DNA from 3 places in the Kitasatospora sp. NPDC101108 genome. Region 1 is predicted to be linked to each of the others. Evidence: riboswitches for the same ligand, from Rfam matches in the RefSeq annotation. Region 1 holds a riboswitch; each other region holds the start of a gene.
The links. A riboswitch is a leader RNA that binds a small molecule or an ion and turns the genes downstream of it on or off. The one in region 1 is predicted to bind cobalamin.

Region 1 (5,839 bases):
GAGCGGCCCATCGCCGCGGCGTCCAGCAGCAGGTCCACCACATGGTCCTGGAGCAGGTTCACCTCGTCGATGTACAGCACGCCGCGGTGCGCCTTGGCCAGCAGCCCGGGCTCGTACGCCTTGACGCCCTCGGCGAGTGCGCGCTCCAGGTCGAGCGAGCCGACGATCCGGTCCTCGGCCACGCCGACCGGCAACTCGACCAGCTGGGACGGGCGTTCGTGACTCGCGGCGGAGGTGTGCGGCCCGTCCGGGCACTGCGGGTCCGGCGCGGCCGGGTCGCAGGCGAAGCGGCAGCCGTCCACGGCGGCGATGGAGGGCAGCAGCCCGGCCAGCGCGCGCACCATGGTCGACTTGGCGGTGCCCTTCTCGCCGCGCACCAGCACGCCGCCCACGGCCGGGGAGACCGCGTTCAGCAGCAGCCCGAGCCGCAGGTCGGCCATGCCGACGATCGCGGTGAACGGATAGCGGACGTCACTCATGCGTCACTCCCAGGTGCCCCGGGCGGGAGGAAGGGCAGCGTTCCGGCCGCCGGCACCCCGCCCTCGATCAGCTTCCACAGCGCGTCGGTGTCCGCGTGTTCCTCGATCAGGTCGCCCAGCCGGTCCAACCGGGCCTCGCGGGCCGCGGCGAAGGAGGTGTCCGGCGCCGGAACGAACGCCCGCCCGGCCAACTCGGCGACATTGCACAGGAGTTCACGGCGGAAGCCGTCGTTCTCCAGCGCGCCGTGCCAGGTGGTGCCCCAGACCGGGCCGACCCGGCAGCCGTCGAGGAAGGCCTCGCCGCCCTCGACGGACACCACCCCGTGGTGGATCTCGTAACCCTCGACCCGCTGGCCGTACGCCTCGCCGACCGGCCGCGCCAGCACCTTCTCGGCGCCGAAGCGGACGTCGGTCGGCAGCAGACCGAGCCCGTCGACGAGGCCCGCCTTCGACTCCACCGTGTCGTCGATCGAGCGCGCCAGCATCTGGTAGCCGCCGCAGACCCCGAGGATCGGCAGCCCGGCCGCCGCCCGGGCCTTCAGCGCCGGCTCCAAACCGCGCTCGCGCAGCCAGGCGAGGTCCGCCACCGTGGCCCGGGTGCCGGGCAGCACGACCAGGTCGGCGTCGGCCAGCTCCTCCGGCCGGGTCGCCCAGCGCACCAGCACGCCGGGCTCCTGCGCCAGCGCGTCCAGGTCGGTGAAGTTGGACAGCCGGGGGAAGCGCACCACGGCCACCCGCAGCACGTCCGCCCCGAGCGGTCCGGGCCCCTCCGCCCGGTCCACCACCGTGGACAGGTCGAGCGAGTCCTCGGCGTCCAGCCACAGCCCCGGCAGCATCGGCAGGGTGCCCAGCACCGGACGGCCGGTCAGCTCGTGCAGCATCTCCAGGCCGGGCGCCAGCAGCCGGGCGTCGCCGCGGAACTTGTTGACGAACCAGCCCGCCACGTGCCGCTGGTCCTCCGCGGACAGCAGCGCCAGCGTCCCGTACATCGCCGCGAAGACCCCGCCGCGGTCGATGTCCCCGACCACCACCACGGGCAGGGCGGCGGCCGTGGCCAGACCCATGTTGGCGATGTCCCGGTCGCGCAGGTTGATCTCCGCGGGCGACCCGGCGCCCTCGCACACCACCACGTCGTAGCGCCGGCGAAGGTCCGCCAGGCACTCCAGGGCGCGTTCCAGCAGAACGGGCTTGCGCTCGCGGTAGTCCAGCGCGCCCACCTCGGCGACCGGCCGGCCGAGCAGCACCACCTGGCTGCGGCCGTCCGCGCCGGGCTTCAGCAGCACCGGGTTCATCGCCGCCTCCGGCTCCACCCGGGCGGCCTGCGCCTGCATCGCCTGGGCGCGGCCGATCTCGGCACCGTCGGCGGTGACGAAGGAGTTCAGCGACATGTTCTGCGCCTTGAACGGCGCCACCCGCACGCCCTGACGGACCAGCCAACGGCAGATCCCGGCCGTCACCACGCTCTTGCCCGCGTCCGAGGTCGTCCCGGCGACCAGCAGCGCGTTGTTCATGCTCCACCCCTCCCGAACAGCATCCGCAGCAGGACGTGCCCCGCGACCGTCGTACCCAGCGCCAGTGCGCCCACCCGCCGGGACAGCGTGCAGGCCCGCTCGATGTCGTCCACCGTCACCGGCCGCAATTCGGCGCCCAGCACCGGCCGGTGCTCCACCCGCTCGCCGTACCGGAGCGTCCCGCCGAGCCGTACGCCCACCGCGCCCGCGAAGGCCGACTCGGCCTGGCCCGCGTTCGGGCTCGGGTGCGCGGAGCCGTCCCGGCGCCAGACCCGCCAGGCGGTCCGCGGCTCGGGCGCGGCGGCCACCGTCAGCAGCGCGGTCAGCCGGGCGCCCGGCCAGCCCGCGACGTCGTCCAGCCGGGCGGAGGCCCAGCCGAAGCGGGCGTAGCGGGGCGAGCGGTGGCCCACCATGGCGTCCAGGGTGTTGACGGCGCGGAAGGCCAGCAGCCCCGGGGTGCCGGCCAGGGCGCCCCAGGCCAGCGCGTTCACCACGGCGTCGGCGGTGTTCTCGGCCACCGACTCGACCACCGCCCGGGCGATCTGCTGTCCGTCCAGCGCGCTCGGATCCCGCCCGCACAGGTGCGGCAGCCGCTCCCTGGCGGCCGTCAGATCGCCCGCGGCCAGCGAGCGGCCGATGGTGCGCGCCTCCCGGGTCAGCGAGGTGCCGCCGAGCACCGTCCAGGTCGCGGCGGCCGCCAGCGCGGCCCGGCCCGTCGGACGGCGCCCGACCGTACGGTCCAGCGCCAGCGCGCCGGCCGCGACCGCGCCCACGCACAGCGCCGTGTACCCGGCTCCGGCGGTCCGGTCGTCACGCCACACGCGCCGCTCCAGACGGGTCGCGGCGCTGCCGAACAGGGCGACGGGGTGGCCGCGGCGCGGGTCGGCGAAACGGGCGTCGGCGGCGTAGCCCGCGACGGCCCCGAGCGCGAAGACGGCGGCCCGGGTCAGCGGGCGCACGGCGGCAGGCAGCTCGACGGGCAGCTCGGGGCCGGACGGGGCGGGGCAGCCTGCATCGCGTGGGTGTCCTCACTCAGGGTCCGCGCCCTGGATCGACGTACCGGGGGCCGAGAGTCTCCTGGCTTCCGGGTCGAACGCACCCCCGGGCCTTCCAGCGGCGGCTTCTGACGGCCCGCCGTGATGGGCCCCTCCTGCGCGACGGCGGGCGAGGAGGGATTCCGAGCGTGCTCCCCGGTGACAGTGGCGGGACCGCGCCGGACTCGCACCGGCTTCCTCTCCATGCCTCCGTTTGGCCCCAGGATCCCATCACGCGGCCGAACCGGGAGTCAACCGAGGTCAAAGAGGGGTCGGTCACACCCGGCACGGGGACCGGACCTGTGTGATCGCCCAGCGCGGGGGAGGGCCCGTCAGCTCCGCTTCGTGCGTTCGTCGGCTGGGCCGGGCCGGGCACCGCACCTACGGTTCGGTGCCATGCGCCGCAGAAAGTCCCCCACCACTGCCGCCCCTTCTCCCGTCCCGTTCTCACCCGAGGCCGCCCGCGCCCACCGGGCCGGCCTCGGGCTGACCCCCGAGCAGGTCGCCGAGGGCATGGCCGCCCACGGCGTACGACTGCTGCCCGGCCACGTGCTCGCCTGGGAGAACGGCGACCTGCGCCCCGGCGAGGCCGAGTTCGTCGCACTGGCCAGGGCCCTCTGGTGCCCGGCCGACCAACTGATGGACGGCCGCCCGGTGAGCCTGCGCGACCACCGCCTCGCCCGGGAGCTCCCCCAGGAGACCGTCGCCGAGCGGGCCGGAGTGTCGCTGCCCGCCTACCGGCAGGCCGAGCTGACCGGCCAGTGGGACGGTGACCCGGACCGGACCCACGCCCTCGCCCAGGTGCTGGGCCTGCGGCTGACCGAACTGGTCGAGGCCACCGGACGCGGCGAGGCCCTCGACCGCCTCCTGCGCCAGTGCGTGGCCGCCCGCTGGCAGCCCCACCTGGGCCCGCTCGCCCGCCTGGTGCCCGTCCCGGAGGCCGACCTCGCCGCCGTCCTCCCGGTCCTCCACCAGGAGCACCACGTCCCCTCCCACTGGGGCACCACCACCCAGCCCCGCACCGCCACGCAGCCCCTCACCCCCCGCTTCTGGCACCTCCTCAGCATCCAGGGCCCCGCCATCCCGGTCTGACCGCCACCGGCCCGACAGCCCGACAGCCCACCGGCCGTCCCCCGGACGGGTCGGCCCGGTGGCCGGAACGGCGGAACTCCGGTGGACTGGTGCTCGAACACCGTCCGGTCCGTGAAACAGAGCGGGGAACGAAATGCGTTGGGGAACCGCAGCCGTCGTGGCGGCCGCCGCCGTCGGGGCGGGGGCCGCCGTCCTGGTAGTCGGCCGCCGGGCCTCCGAGCGGATGGTCCGCCCCGGGGTGCAGGGGCCGGTCGAGCCGGAGGCGGGGCCGGTGGTGGTGCGGAGCCTCGGCGCCGGCCGGGTCACGTTCAGCCGCCGCCCCGAGAGCCTGCTGCCCGGCCGCTGGGCGATCGAGTGGGACGACGACGGGCACGCGGTGGCCGAGGAGATCCTGCACCGCGACGCCCAGAGCGTCACCCGTCGGCTGGTCCGGGCCGACCGGGGCATCCTGAGGCCCGGTACCGAGGTCCGCTTCACCCCGCGCGTGCACCTGGGCGACCCCGCCCAGGCGTTCGGCCTCGCCTACACCGCGACCGCCGCCGACGGCGAGCTCGGCGCCCTCCCCGCCTGGCGGATCGACGGCAAACGCGGCACCTGGGTGATCCTGGTGCACGGCCCCGAGGCCGACCGCCAGCAGACCCTCCCGGTGCTGCCCGTCCTGCACCGCCTCGGCCTGCCGGCCCTCGCCGTCACCTACCGCGGCGACGCGGGCGCCCCGGCCTCCCCCGACGGCTACAGCCACTTCGGCGAGACGGAGTGGCGGGACGTCGAGTCGGCGGTGCGGCTGGCCCTGGACAGCGGCGCGGGCCGGGTGATCCTCTACGGCTGGTCGGTGGGCGCCACAACGGTCCTGCAGACCGTTGCCCGTTCCGCCTGGGCGCACACGGTCAGCGGGCTCGTCCTGGACTCGCCGGTCCTCGACCTCCCGAGCGCGGCGCGCCGGGACGCCGCCCGGGCCGGGTTCACCGGTGTCTCCGCCGAACTGGGCGCGCTGGCCGCGCAGGGCCGTACGGGGGTGGACCTCGCGGACTCCTCCCGCCTCGCCGAGGGCGCGGACCTGCGGGTGCCCACCCTGGTCCTGCACAGCCCGGATGACCGGATCGCCTCCTTCGCCACCGTGGAGCGCCTGGCCGCCGCCCGCCACGACGTGGTGAACCTCCAGCGTTTCCCGGGCGCCGAACACGCGGCCCTGTGGAATTCCGCCCCCGAGCACTACACCGAACTCCTCCGGCGCTGGCTCACCCCGCTGCTCTGACCCCGTTGCTCTGACCGTGAAGCAGTGAAGCAATGAAGCGGTAAAGGGGGAAATTTGCTCCCGAACGGCGGAAATCGGAGCACCCTCCACCGCACTCGAAGTCGGTCCCGCCGACTTCCTGCGCGCCGCCACCACCCGCCAGGCACATGCCACCTGGCCGGATTCCGGCCCTCCGCTTCCGCCGGTCCCCCTCCCGCGGTTCCGGAACGCCCCGCTCCCGGCACGGAGCGTGACCGACCGAACGGTCAGTGCGACGCCTCGCCGAGTGCCTGGCATGACCCCGCCACACGTTTCCGGCCAGGCGGTTTGCCACTGTTGCCCGATCTTGCGGAGGTGCGGTACCCGGTCCAGCGGTCGTACGGACAACCGGATGTGACAGAAGGCCCGTGCAAGGGGAAGACTGCTCGACGTGACGTCTCGGAACCCGCGCGACCGTGATGCCCCGCTCCCGCCGACGATCGGTACCGG
Region 2 (5,839 bases), on a different contig from region 1:
CATCAACCACCTGGAGAAGATCAACGGCGGCTTCCTCTCGGTCGACGGCGAACTCGTCGGCTACCGGATGAAGGGCGGCCGGCTGCACGAGCTGAAGGACCGCGAGGTCGCCCAGAAGCGCCGGGACATCGGCATGGTGTTCCAGCACTTCAACCTGTTCCCCCACATGACCGCCCTGGAGAACGTCATAGAGGCGCCGGTCCAGGTCAAGGGCGAGAACAAGGCCGAGGCCCGGGAGCGCGGGATGGCCCTGCTGGAGCGGGTCGGCCTCGCCGACAAGGCGGGGAACTACCCCTCGCAGCTCTCCGGCGGCCAGCAGCAGCGCGTGGCGATCGCCCGCGCGCTGGCCATGAAGCCCAAGCTGATGCTGTTCGACGAGCCGACCTCGGCGCTCGACCCCGAGCTGGTCGGCGAGGTGCTGGACGTCATGCGCGGCCTGGCCGAGGAGGGGATGACGATGATCGTCGTCACCCACGAGATGGGCTTCGCCCGCGAGGTCGGCGACGCGCTGGTGTTCATGGACGGCGGTGTGGTGGTCGAGTCCGGCAACCCCCGCGAGGTGCTCACCAACCCCCAGCACGAGCGCACCAGGGCCTTCCTCTCCAAGGTGCTCTGAGCCCGTACGGTCGGCGCCCGGCAGGCGACTTCCTGCCGGGCGCCGCCGTTTTCCGCAGCCGGGTAATAGGCTTGAAGCAGTCAGCCCGTTACCGCTAACCCCCCTGGAAGGACCGCCGTGGAGCTCGCCTCGTACGCCGATCTCGCCGTTCGGCTGGTGAACACCGAGGAACCCGAGCGCGGCACCGACTCGCTGACCTCGGTGGACGCGGTGCGCGCCCTGTTCTCCGACTCCGCCCGGGCCGCCGCGCTGGCCGACGAGTCCGACGTGCCCCGGCTGCGGGCGGTGCGGACCAGGCTGCGCGGGGTCTTCGAGGCCGCCGCCGAGGGCGACGAGGTCCGGGCCGTCGACCTGCTGAACAGCCTGCTGATGGAGTACCCCGTCAGCCCGCTGGTCTCCGGGCACGACTACCTGGACGACGCCGGCCGGCCGCGCTGGCACCTGCACCTGGCCGACAACTCGCCCACCGCCACCGCGCACTTCAGCGCCGTCGCCTGCATGGGCCTGGCCGTCCACCTCACCGAGCTGGGCGCCGACCGGCTCGGCATCTGCCAGGCCGCGCCGTGCCGCAATGCCTACCTGGACACCTCGACCAACCGCTCCCGCCGCTACTGCTCCGACCGCTGCGCCACCCGCGCCAACGTCGCCGCGTACCGGGCCCGCAAGCGGCAGGAGGCCGAGGCCGCCCTGCACCCGGGGAACTGAGAGGTCAGACCTCTTCGACCCACACGCCGAGGCGGCGGGCCAGGCCCGGCAGCCGGAACAGCCGGGGGCCGAGCAGCAGCCGCTCCAGCCTCCGGCCCGGCGCCAGCCAGGCCGGGCTCGGGCGCAGCCGCAGCAGCACCCGGCCGAGCACCAGCTCGTCCGGGACCGGACCGTAGCTGCGGCTGTCGCTGTCCACCGGGCGGTTGTCGGACAGCAGCCACCAGCCCTTCGGGCGGCGCTCGACGGCCCGCTTCACCACCAGCAGGTCCTGCTGGAAGGGGTGCCGGAACAGCACCACCGCACCGGGCCGGATCGGCGCTCCGTAGCGGACCAGCAGCTGGTCGCCCTCGCGCAGGGTCGGCACCATCGACGGGCCCGCCACGTCGACCAGCCCGAACGGCACCACGCCGCCGCCCGCGCCGCCCTGCGGTTCCGTGCTCCGCGCCACGACTCCTCCTCCCGACCGCCCGGCCCCAGTCTGCCGTACGGACCGCCGTCCGTTCGATGTCCGGATTACCCCGGTTACGGGTCCGCCTTTTGCCCTAGGCCCACCGCCCGGCCGCGAAACCCGGAGGCCGGAAGGGTAGTCTCGGGCGCGGGAAGACGATCTAAGGAAGGACTCCCATGTTCTCTCGTCTGTTTGCACCGCGTGCCACCGCCCACGCCCACTGCGACCTGCCGTGCGGTGTGTACGACCCGGCGCAGGCCAAGCTGGAGGCCGAGTCGGTCAAGGCCACCCAGGAGAAGTACCAGGCCAACGAGGACCCGCACTTCCGCGCCCGCGCCATCATCATCAAGGAGCAGCGCGCCGAGGCCGTCAAGCACCACATCTCGGTGCTGTGGAGCGACTACTTCAAGGCCCCGCACTTCGAGAAGTACCCGCAGCTGCACAAGCTGATCAACGACACCCTGAAGGCCGCCTCGGCCGCCAAGGCGTCCACCGACCCGGCCACCGGCCAGGCGCTGCTGGACCTGATCGCCGAGGTCGACAAGATCTTCTGGGAGACCAAGCAGGCCTGAGCCTGACGCGTCGCCAGCCGACCGCCCCCGTCCGCTCCGTCGGACGGGGGCGGTCGTGCGTTCACGTGCGATCCCACCCCCGGTAAGGACTGCTCGGCGTGAGTGACTGTTATGCTGCCAGGGCGTCCGAGGGGGAAGTCCGGTGCGAATCCGGCGCTGACCCGCAACGGTGAGCACGGCCCGGAGCCCCCGGGTCGCGCCAGCCCGATCGCCCCCGGCCGCTGAACTCCCGACAACTCGCCGTGGACTGCGAGGGGAAGGCGCCCGGGCACGCCCCCGGCCGGCGCCCGCCCCGGCACACCCGCGGCCCGAGGCAAGGCGCGACCGCACGTGAGTGACCCCGTTCGCCGACTACCGACCGTCCCGCTCGCCCTCGGCCTGGCCGTCGCCCTGCTGCTCTCCCTGCTCTGCGGGGTCGCGTTCGGCACCTCCGGGATCGAACTGCCCCAGGTGCTGCGCCTGTTGGGCGCCGGACTGACGGGCGGGCGGCTGGACGCGGACGAGGCGGCCGGGTACGCGATCGTCTGGGAGATCCGGCTGCCGCGCACCCTGCTGGCCGCCGTGGTCGGGGCCGGACTGGCCGCCACCGGGGTCGCCGTCCAGGCGCTGGTGCGCAACGCCCTCGCCGACCCCTTCGTACTCGGCATCTCCTCCGGCGCGGCCGTCGGCGCCAACGCCGTGCTGCTGTTCGGCGCCTTCGCCTCGCTCGGGGTGTGGGCGATCTCCGTCTCCGCGTTCGGCTCCGCGCTGGCCGCCATGGCACTGGTCTACCTCGCCGCCCGCACCGCGTACGGGCTCACCCCGCTGCGGCTGGTGCTCACCGGCACCGCCCTCTCCTACGGCTTCTCGGCCGCCACCACCCTGATGGTCTTCTCCGCCGACCACGCCGAGGCCGCCCGGGACGCCATGATGTGGCTGCTCGGCAGCCTCGGCGGCGCCACCTGGGGCTCGGTGCCGATCGCCGCCGCCACCGTCCTGGCCGGGCTGGCCCATCTGACCTGCGTCGCCGGGCGGTTGGACGCACTCGCCATGGGCGACGAGACCTCCGCCTCGCTCGGGGTGGACCCGGACCGGCTGCGCCGGGAGCTCTTCGCGGTGACCGCCGCCGTCACCGGCACCGTGGTCGCGGTCAGCGGGGCGATCGGCTTCGTCGGACTGCTGGTGCCGCACCTGGCCCGGATGCTGGTCGGCGCCGGGCACCGCCGGGTGCTGGTGGTCGCGCCGCTCGCCGGGGCCCTGCTGCTGGTCTGGGTGGACATCAGCTCGCGCACCCTGCTGGCGCCCGCCGAACTGCCCGTCGGGGTGTTCACCGCGGTGCTCGGGGTGCCCGCCTTCCTGCTGATGATGCGCCGGCGCGGCCAGGCCCTCGGGGGCGGGCGATGACCGGGCCCTCCGGGACGCCCGGGCCCTCCGGGGTGACCGTGACCGCCGGGACCGGGACCACCGGGGTGGCGGCGGCCGAGGAACTCTCCGTCGACGGCGTCTCGGTGGAGCTGGCCGGTGCCCGGCTGGTGCACGAGGTGAGCCTGGCGGCCGCCGCCGGCCAGATGGTCGGGCTGATCGGCCCGAACGGCAGCGGCAAGTCGACCCTGCTGCGCTGCGTCTACCGGGTGCTGCGGCCGGCCGGCGGCGTTGTCCGGCTGGCCGGCGACGACCTGCACGCGCTCACCGCCCGCCGGGCGGCCACCCGGGTCGCCGCACTGACCCAGGAGCACACCGCCGAGTTCGACTTCACCGTGGCCGAGGTGGTCGCGATGGGCCGGCTGCCGCACCGGCGCGGCCCGGGCGGTCCGAGCGCCGAGGACCACGAGCGCTGCACCGCCGCCCTGCGCAGGGTCAGGGCCGAACACCTCGCCGGACGCGGCTTCCTGAACCTCTCCGGGGGCGAGAAGCAGCGGGTGCTGTTCGCCCGCGCACTGGTCCAGGAGCCGCGTCTGCTGGTGCTGGACGAGCCCACCAACCACCTGGACGTCGCCCACCAGTTGGAGGTGCTGGCACTCGCCCGCGAGGCCGGCCCCACGGTGCTCACCGCACTGCACGACCTCAACCTGGCGGCGGGCCACTGCGACCGGCTGTACGTGCTGGAGGCCGGACGGATCGTCGCCGCCGGACCGCCCGCCGAGGTGCTCCGACCCGCCCTGCTGGCCGAGGTGTTCGGCGTCCGGGCCACCCCGGTCCGCCACCCCGTGACCGGCACCCTCCAGCTGCTGTTCGACCGCCTCCCCCGAACCCCCTGAGGAACCCCCGTGCGTACCAAGGCCGTTGCCCCCGCCGTCCTGCTCACCCTCGGACTGACCGCCTGCGGCGCCGAGATCGCCCCGAAGGAGGCCGACGCCGCCTCCGCCCACTACCCGGTGACCGTGACGAACTGCGGCGAGCGGCACACCTTCCCGCGGAAGCCCGCCCGGGTGGTGACCAACGACGTCAACATCACCGAACTGATGCTCTCGCTCGGCCTCGCCGACCGGATGGCCGGCTACGTGATGCCCGACGACAAGGGCCGGGTCGACCAGGTCCCCTGGAAGGACGGCTACCAGCGGACCACCTGGCTCTCCAAGAAGGTGCTCACCAAGGAGATCGCCCTGGACGCCCGGGCCGATCTGGTGTTCGCCGGCTGGCACTACGGCTTCGACGAGGGCAGCGGCGTCACCCCGCAGGCGTTCGAGGCCCTGGGCATCGACTCCTACGTGCTCAGTGAGTCCTGCCGCAGCGGCACGGGGAGCGAGCGCGGGGTGATGGACCCGCTGGACGCGCTCTACACCGACCTGGCCAACCTCGGCGAGATCTTCGACGTCAAGGACCGCGCCGACGCCCTGATCGCCGAGTCGAGGGCGAGGATCGCCGCCGTCCCGCAGCCCGAGCGCCGCCCGTCCGTCTTCCTCTACGACAGCGGGCAGGACAAGCCGTACACCGCCGGGAAGTTCGCCGCCGCGAACGCGATCATCGCCAGGGCCGGCGGCACCAACGTCATGGGCGACCTCGCGGACACCTGGGTGACCGCCGGCTGGGAGAGCGTGGTGCGGCGCGATCCCGAGGTGATCGTGATCAACAGCTACGCGATCCCGAGCGCCGAGGAGAAGCGGGCCTTCCTCAAGTCCTTCCCGCCGCTGGCGAACGTCTCCGCGATCAGGAACGACCGGATCGTCGTCATGGACTACGTCGACCTGGTCGAGAGCCCGCGCAACCCGGCCGCGATCAGCACCCTGGCCGACTTCCTGCGCACCGTCCCGGCCCGCTGACCGGCCCGCCCGCAGCCCCCGTTCGAAGCCTCCGGTCGGAGCCTCCGGTCGGGCGTACGCTCGAAGGTGCGAAGCCGAGGGAACCCGACCGGAGGAGCGAGACCATGAGCACCATGGCGGCCCCCGCCGCCTTCGACACCCGAGCGCTGCGCGAGGGCATCGAGCGCCGCGACGCCGAGGCCCTGCTGGCGCTGTACGCCGAGGACGCCGAGCTGCGCGTGGTCGACCGCAAGACCCAGCCCAGCCACCCCCTGGTGAT
Region 3 (5,839 bases), on a different contig from region 1:
AGGAGACCCGCAGCCGGTCCAGCTGTTCGGGGTGGGAGAGGCCGAGGACGTCGACGAACACCCGTCCCTGGTGGGTGAGTTCACGGCGGGAGAGGCCGGCCGCGCTGACCGTGTCGCCGGTGGACTCGGTGACCAGGCGGTTGTAGCCGGCGCCGTGCGGCAGTACGACCAGGTGGGCGTCCAGGCGGTGCATGGAGGCGTGGACGGCGCAGGCGACGGCCAGGTCGAAGCGGCGCCGGACGGCGTCCTCCCAGTCCAGCACGGTGTAGCCGGGCAGGCCGTGGAGGAAGTCGTCCAGGGCGCGGTCGGCGAAGGCGGAGCCGGGGTTGACGGTGAAGTACCGCTCGATGCCGTCCGGGTCGAGCAGGGTGAGGACGTCCAGGACCCTGGTGGCCGAGGTGAGGGTGCGGGCGACCGCCAGCACGCGGGCCCTGACCGGGCGGGTGTTCCAGCGGTCGGCGGGCCAGACGTGGGGGTGGGACGGCACATCGTGATCGTACTCATCCGGCCGCGCTGCGGCGTGGTTCGCCGAGTGTCGGTCAGTCCGCGGTCCGGGGCGGTTCGCGGTGCCGGTCAGCCCGCGGCTGCGGCCGGCTCCTCGTGCTCGGCGGCGGCGCACTCGTCGAGGAGGGGGCGCATGCCGTCGTCCACGAGCCGGTAGCGCACCACGCGTCCGTCCTTGTCACCGGTGACCACTCCCGCGGTGCGGAGCAGGCGCAGGGCCTGGGAGACGGCGGGGTCGCGCATGCCGGTGGCCACGGCCAGGTCGCTGACGGCGAGCGGGCCGGCCCGGTGGAGGGCGAGCAGCAGGGCGAGCCGTCCGGGGTCGGAGAGCAGGGAGAACCGCTCGGCCCAGGAGCGGACGTGCTCGGTGTCACCGATGGCGGCGATGGCTTCGCAGACCCGGTGTCCGTCGATGGTGCGGTGGCCCGCGCGGTCGGCCGGTACGAGATGCATGCGGACATTCTGGCAGCTCACGACCTGTGATCCTGAACACCTGCACAGGTGCGCAACCTTGCGAGGGTGCGGTCCTGCCCCTACGGTGTTCCCCGCCGTGGTGCTCGGGAAGACCGGTGACGGACCATCAACAGGTCCCAGTCCGGAGCGGCCCTCGCCACTGTGATCGGGGGGTGGTTTGTCCGGACCCACGTGCCACTGGGCGCCTCGTGCGCCTGGGAAGGCGGGTCCGGAAGTCCCGTAAGCCAGGAGACCGGCCACGGCATCTCACGAAGTCATTCCACGAGGTGCTGGAGCGTGATCCGAAGATGACCCTGCCCGAAACCGCCACTCCTGCTGAGGCGGCCCCCTCCGTCCTGCCCACCTTCCGGTGGAAGCGCGAGGACACCATCCGTACCGCCGGGCTGATGGGGGTGATCCTGGCCATGCACGTGGTGGCGTTCGGGACGCTCGTCTTCCTGGTCGCCCCGCACGACTACGCCGTCGGCACCCAGGTCTTCGGGGTCGGCCTCGGCATCACCGCGTACACCCTGGGCATGCGGCACGCCTTCGACGCCGACCACATCGCGGTGATCGACAACACCACCCGCAAGCTGATGGCGGACGGCAAGCGCCCGGTCTCGGTGGGCTTCTGGTTCGCGCTCGGCCACTCCTCGATGGTGGTCATCATGGCCGCCCTGGTGGCGGGCGGCGCCCAGCTGGCGAACACCCTGATGGACGACGACTCGGCCACCCACAAGTGGCTCGGGGTGGTCGGCACCACGGCCTCCGGCGCCTTCCTCTACCTGATCGGCGCGCTCAACCTGGCGGCGCTGCTCGGCATCCTCAAGGTGTTCCGCTCGATGCGGGCCGGGAGGTACGACGAGGCCGAGCTGGAGGAGCACCTCAACTCGCGCGGCCTCATGGCCCGGATCCTCAACCGGGCGACCCGCTCGATCACCCGGCCCGGGCAGATGTTCCCGGTCGGCATGGTGCTGGGCCTGGGCTTCGACACCGCGACCGAGGTGACCCTGATGGTGATGGCCGGTTCGGGCGCGGCGGCCGGGCTGCCCTGGTACGCGATCATCTGCCTGCCGCTGCTGTTCGCGGCGGGGATGAGCCTGTTCGACACCCTGGACGGGACGTTCATGAACTTCGCGTACCAGTGGGCCTTCTCCAACCCGGTGCGCAAGGTGTACTACAACCTGACCATCACCGGGCTGTCGATCGCGGTGGCCTTCATCATCGGCACCATCGAGCTGGTCGGGGTGCTGCACGAGAAGCTCGACCTGACCGACCCGGTGACCGGGTTCATCGCGGACATCTCGCTGGACAACGTCGGCTACGCGATCGCGGGGCTGTTCGTGGTGGTGTGGGCGATCGCCATCGCGTACTGGAAGCTGGCGGGCGTCGAGAAGCGCTGGACGCCCGCCGAGCCGCCGAAGTAGCGGTCACGCCGCGGCGAGCAGCAGGGTGCCCGCGACGGCGAGCCCGGCGCCGACCACCTGGACCGGGCGCAGCCGCTCCTTGAGCACCCCGCGCGCCATCAGCGCGGTGACCACGGGGTAGAGCGAGGCGAGCACGGCGGCCACCGCCGCCGAGCCGCCGTGCGAGGCCAGCGCGTAGGTGGCGTTGCCGGCCACGTCGACCAGGCCGACGCCGGTGAGCAGGGGCAGTCGGGAGCGCAGCTCCGGCAGCAGCCCGGAGGTGTCGGTGCCGCGCGGGCCGACCAGCAGCGCGGCACCGCCCACGACGACGTTGACCAGCCGCTGGACGCACAGCACGAGCAGCAGTCCGCCGCCGGCCGAGGCCTGCGAGAGCAGGGACATGTTGGCGCCGAAGCCGAACGCGGCGGCCAGGGTGAGCAGCAGGGCCGTGCGGGCGGCGGACGGCCCGCCGCGTTCGGGGCCGCCGGCCAGCACCACGCCGGCCACCGCCACCGCGATCCCGGCCAGCTGGCCGAGGCCGGGTCGCTCGCCGAGCGCGAGCCCGACGCCGACCGGGACCACGACGCCGACGGTGGCCAGCGGGGACACCACGCCCATCGGGCCGAGCGCGAGCGCCCGGTAGAAGGCGAGCATCGCGAACGGGCCGATCACCCCGGCGGCGACGGCGTTCCAGAGCGCGGGCGAGGCATCGGCCCAGCCGCCGGTGGCCAGGACCGCGAGGAGCAGGACGACGGTGGCCGCGGCCTGGGAGACGACCACGACGGCGAGCGCGGGCAGCCGGCGGGTGAGGACGCCGCCGCCGAAGTCGCCCAGGCCGGTGAGCAGGCTGGCGGACAGGGCGAGCAGGACGGTCATGGGAGGGGCCTGCCGATCGAGGACAGGCTGGAGGACAGCACAATGCACTCCGAAGTACAGTCGGATGGACTCGTTGCCGGAACCGCAGCGTAGTGCAATGAACTGAACTCGACCGAACAATATTCTGTACGTCTCGTACGGTGGACACCGGAGGACTGCCCGCGTGCCGGACCCCGACCTCGTCTCCCGGGCCCTTGCCCGGAACGTCAAGCGGCTGCGCACCGAGCGCGGCCACACCCTGGACGCCCTCGCCGCCCGCTCCGGGGTGAGCCGCGGCATGATCGTCCAGATCGAACAGGGCCGCACCAACCCGAGCGTGGCCACCGTGGTCCGGATCGGCGACGCCCTCGGCGTCTCGATCGCCACGCTGCTCGACTACGAGGAGGGCCCGGACGTCCGGATCGTGCCCGCCGACCAGGCCGTCCCGCTCTGGACCGGCCCGCACGGCGGCACCGGCACCCTGCTCCACGGCATCGAGGCGCCCGGCCCGCTGGAACTGTGGGACTGGCGGATGAAGCCGGGCGAGGAGTACTCGGCCGAGCCGCACCCCGCCGGCACGGTGGAGATCCTGCGCGTCGTCGACGGCGAGCTGACCCTGATGCACGGCGAACGGCTCCACACGGTCCCGGCCGGCAGCACGGTCTCCTTCGACGCCTCCCACGCGCACGTCTACCGCAACGCGGGCGAGCGGGAACTGCGCCTCACCATGGTGGTGTCGGTCCCCCCGCCGCGCTGAACCCGGAAGTCCCCGCCAGGGGGCGTTCGGCGCTCTTCGCGGGCGCTCGGCGGGCGGTTCGGGCCGGGGGTTCGTAGGCTCGACGCATGGTGGATGCGTACGCGGGGCGGCGGGAGCGGGTGAGGGCGCACTGCAGTGCGGCCGGGGCCGATGCGGCGCTGGTCACCCGGGCGGCGAACGTGCGGTACCTGACGGGCTGCGCGCCCTGCGGGGCGACGCTGCTGCTGACCGGGGAGCGGGCGCTGCTGTCGCTGCCGGACGACCTGCCGCCGGACGACTCGGGGGAGCACCTGATCGACGGCGAGGTCACCCAGGTGCCGGTGCCGGCCGGGGCGGACACCGCGCTGGCGGCGGCGGCCGCGGCCGGGCGGCTCGGGGTGCGGAAGCTCGCGGTGGAGGAGCACGACCTGACCGTCACCCGGCACCGGGCGGTCGCGGAGCTGGTGGAGGGGGCCCGGCTGGGGGACCTCGGTCAGGTGGTGGAGCGGCTGCGGGTGGTGAAGGACGAGCACGAGATCGCCGACCTGCGGATCGCCGCCGAGATCGCCGACCAGGCGCTCGGCGAGCTGCTGGAGTCGATCCTGGTCGGCCGCACCGAACGGCACCTGGCGATGGAGCTGGAGCGCCGGATGATCGACCACGGCGCCGACCGGGCGGCCTTCCCGGTCTCGGTCGGCACCGGCAGCCACTCCGGCCAGCCCGCCCACCAGCCGACCGACCGCCGGGTGGAGGAGGGTGACTTCCTCACCGTGGTGATGGGCGCCCAGTACCGGGGCTACCGGGTCTCGACCGCCCGGACCTTCGTGATCGGCGCCGCTCCCGCGCCCTGGCAGGTCGAGCTGCACCGGCTGGTCTTCCGCGCCCAGCGGGCCGGCCGGGAGGCGCTCGGCCCGGGCGTCGAGCAGTGCGTGCCCGACCGGGTGGCCCGGCAGGTCCTGGAGGCGGCCGGCCACACCGAGGCCTCGCCGCACCCGGTGGGCCACGGCATCGGGCTGGAGATCCGGGAGGCGCCGCGTCTCGGTCCGTCGGACATGGGTAAACTGGACAGCCGCGTACCGGTCACCGTCGGTCCGGGGGTCCACCTCCCGGGCAAGGGCGGGGTCCGGATCGAGGACACGCTCGTCGTGCGCCCCCTCGAAGAGGGCGGGCCCGAGCTGCTCACCATCACCACCAAGGAGCTCCTCGCCCTGTGACGGCGGCCCCGAAGGCCGTCGACGGCAGGACGCGATCCCTTGGTTCCTTGACAGCTATATCCAGGAGTAAGTGCGCCCGTGGCTTCCACGAACGATCTCAAGAACGGCATGGTCCTCAAGCTGGAGGGCGGCAAGCTCTGGTCCGTCGTCGAGTTCCAGCACGTCAAGCCCGGCAAGGGCCCGGCCTTCGTGCGTACGAAGCTCAAGGAGGTCCTGACGGGCAAGGTCGTCGACAAGACCTTCAACGCCGGCACCAAGGTCGAGACCGCCAACGTCGACAAGCGCGGCATGCAGTTCTCGTACAAGGACGGCGAGAACTTCGTGTTCATGGACATGGACACCTACGACCAGATCACGATCGAGAAGGACGTCGTCGGCGACGCCGCCAACTACCTCCTGGAGGGCTTCGAGGCCCTGGTCGCCACCAACGAGGGCGCGGTCCTGTACATCGAGCTCCCGACCTCGGTCGAGCTGGTCATCGCCAACACCGAGCCGGGCGTCCAGGGCGACCGCTCCACCGGTGGCACCAAGCCGGCGACCCTGGAGACCGGCGCCGAGATCCAGGTGCCGCTCTTCATCACCACCGGTGAGAAGGTCAAGGTCGACACCCGCGACGGCAGCTACCTCGGCCGGGTGAAGTAAGTCCGTGTCGGCCGCACGTAGCAAGGCCC

Region 2: linked by a shared signal. The riboswitch ahead of ACZ6Z8_RS08825 (FecCD family ABC transporter permease) and the one ahead of ACZ6Z8_RS30905 (cobalamin biosynthesis protein) in region 1 are both predicted to bind cobalamin.
Region 3: linked by a shared signal. The riboswitch ahead of nicT (Nickel transporter NicT) and the one ahead of ACZ6Z8_RS30905 (cobalamin biosynthesis protein) in region 1 are both predicted to bind cobalamin.

Annotation. Positions count from the first base shown of each region.
Region 1 covers NZ_JBVJLM010000019.1:76,030-81,868, reverse strand. The annotation lists gene ACZ6Z8_RS30915 (putative cobaltochelatase) at 1-479, opposite strand, end outside; gene ACZ6Z8_RS30910 (cobyric acid synthase) at 476-1,990, opposite strand; gene ACZ6Z8_RS30905 (cobalamin biosynthesis protein) at 1,987-2,949, opposite strand; cobalamin riboswitch at 3,062-3,224, opposite strand; gene ACZ6Z8_RS30900 (helix-turn-helix domain-containing protein) at 3,421-4,116, shown strand; gene ACZ6Z8_RS30895 (alpha/beta hydrolase family protein) at 4,250-5,371, shown strand.
Region 2 covers NZ_JBVJLM010000003.1:106,570-112,408, forward strand. The annotation lists gene ACZ6Z8_RS08805 (amino acid ABC transporter ATP-binding protein) at 1-616, shown strand, start outside; gene ACZ6Z8_RS08810 (CGNR zinc finger domain-containing protein) at 734-1,321, shown strand; gene sodX (nickel-type superoxide dismutase maturation protease) at 1,326-1,688, opposite strand; gene sodN (superoxide dismutase, Ni) at 1,946-2,341, shown strand; cobalamin riboswitch at 2,423-2,550, shown strand; gene ACZ6Z8_RS08825 (FecCD family ABC transporter permease) at 2,672-3,724, shown strand; gene ACZ6Z8_RS08830 (ABC transporter ATP-binding protein) at 3,721-4,578, shown strand; gene ACZ6Z8_RS08835 (ABC transporter substrate-binding protein) at 4,588-5,580, shown strand; gene ACZ6Z8_RS08840 (nuclear transport factor 2 family protein) at 5,685-5,839, shown strand, end outside.
Region 3 covers NZ_JBVJLM010000012.1:216,291-222,129, forward strand. The annotation lists gene ACZ6Z8_RS25555 (hypothetical protein) at 1-487, opposite strand, end outside; gene ACZ6Z8_RS25560 (ArsR/SmtB family transcription factor) at 574-957, opposite strand; cobalamin riboswitch at 1,039-1,233, shown strand; gene nicT (Nickel transporter NicT) at 1,266-2,384, shown strand; gene ACZ6Z8_RS25570 (EamA family transporter) at 2,388-3,239, opposite strand; gene ACZ6Z8_RS25575 (helix-turn-helix domain-containing protein) at 3,403-3,975, shown strand; gene ACZ6Z8_RS25580 (M24 family metallopeptidase) at 4,062-5,168, shown strand; gene efp (elongation factor P) at 5,247-5,810, shown strand; gene nusB (transcription antitermination factor NusB) at 5,815-5,839, shown strand, end outside.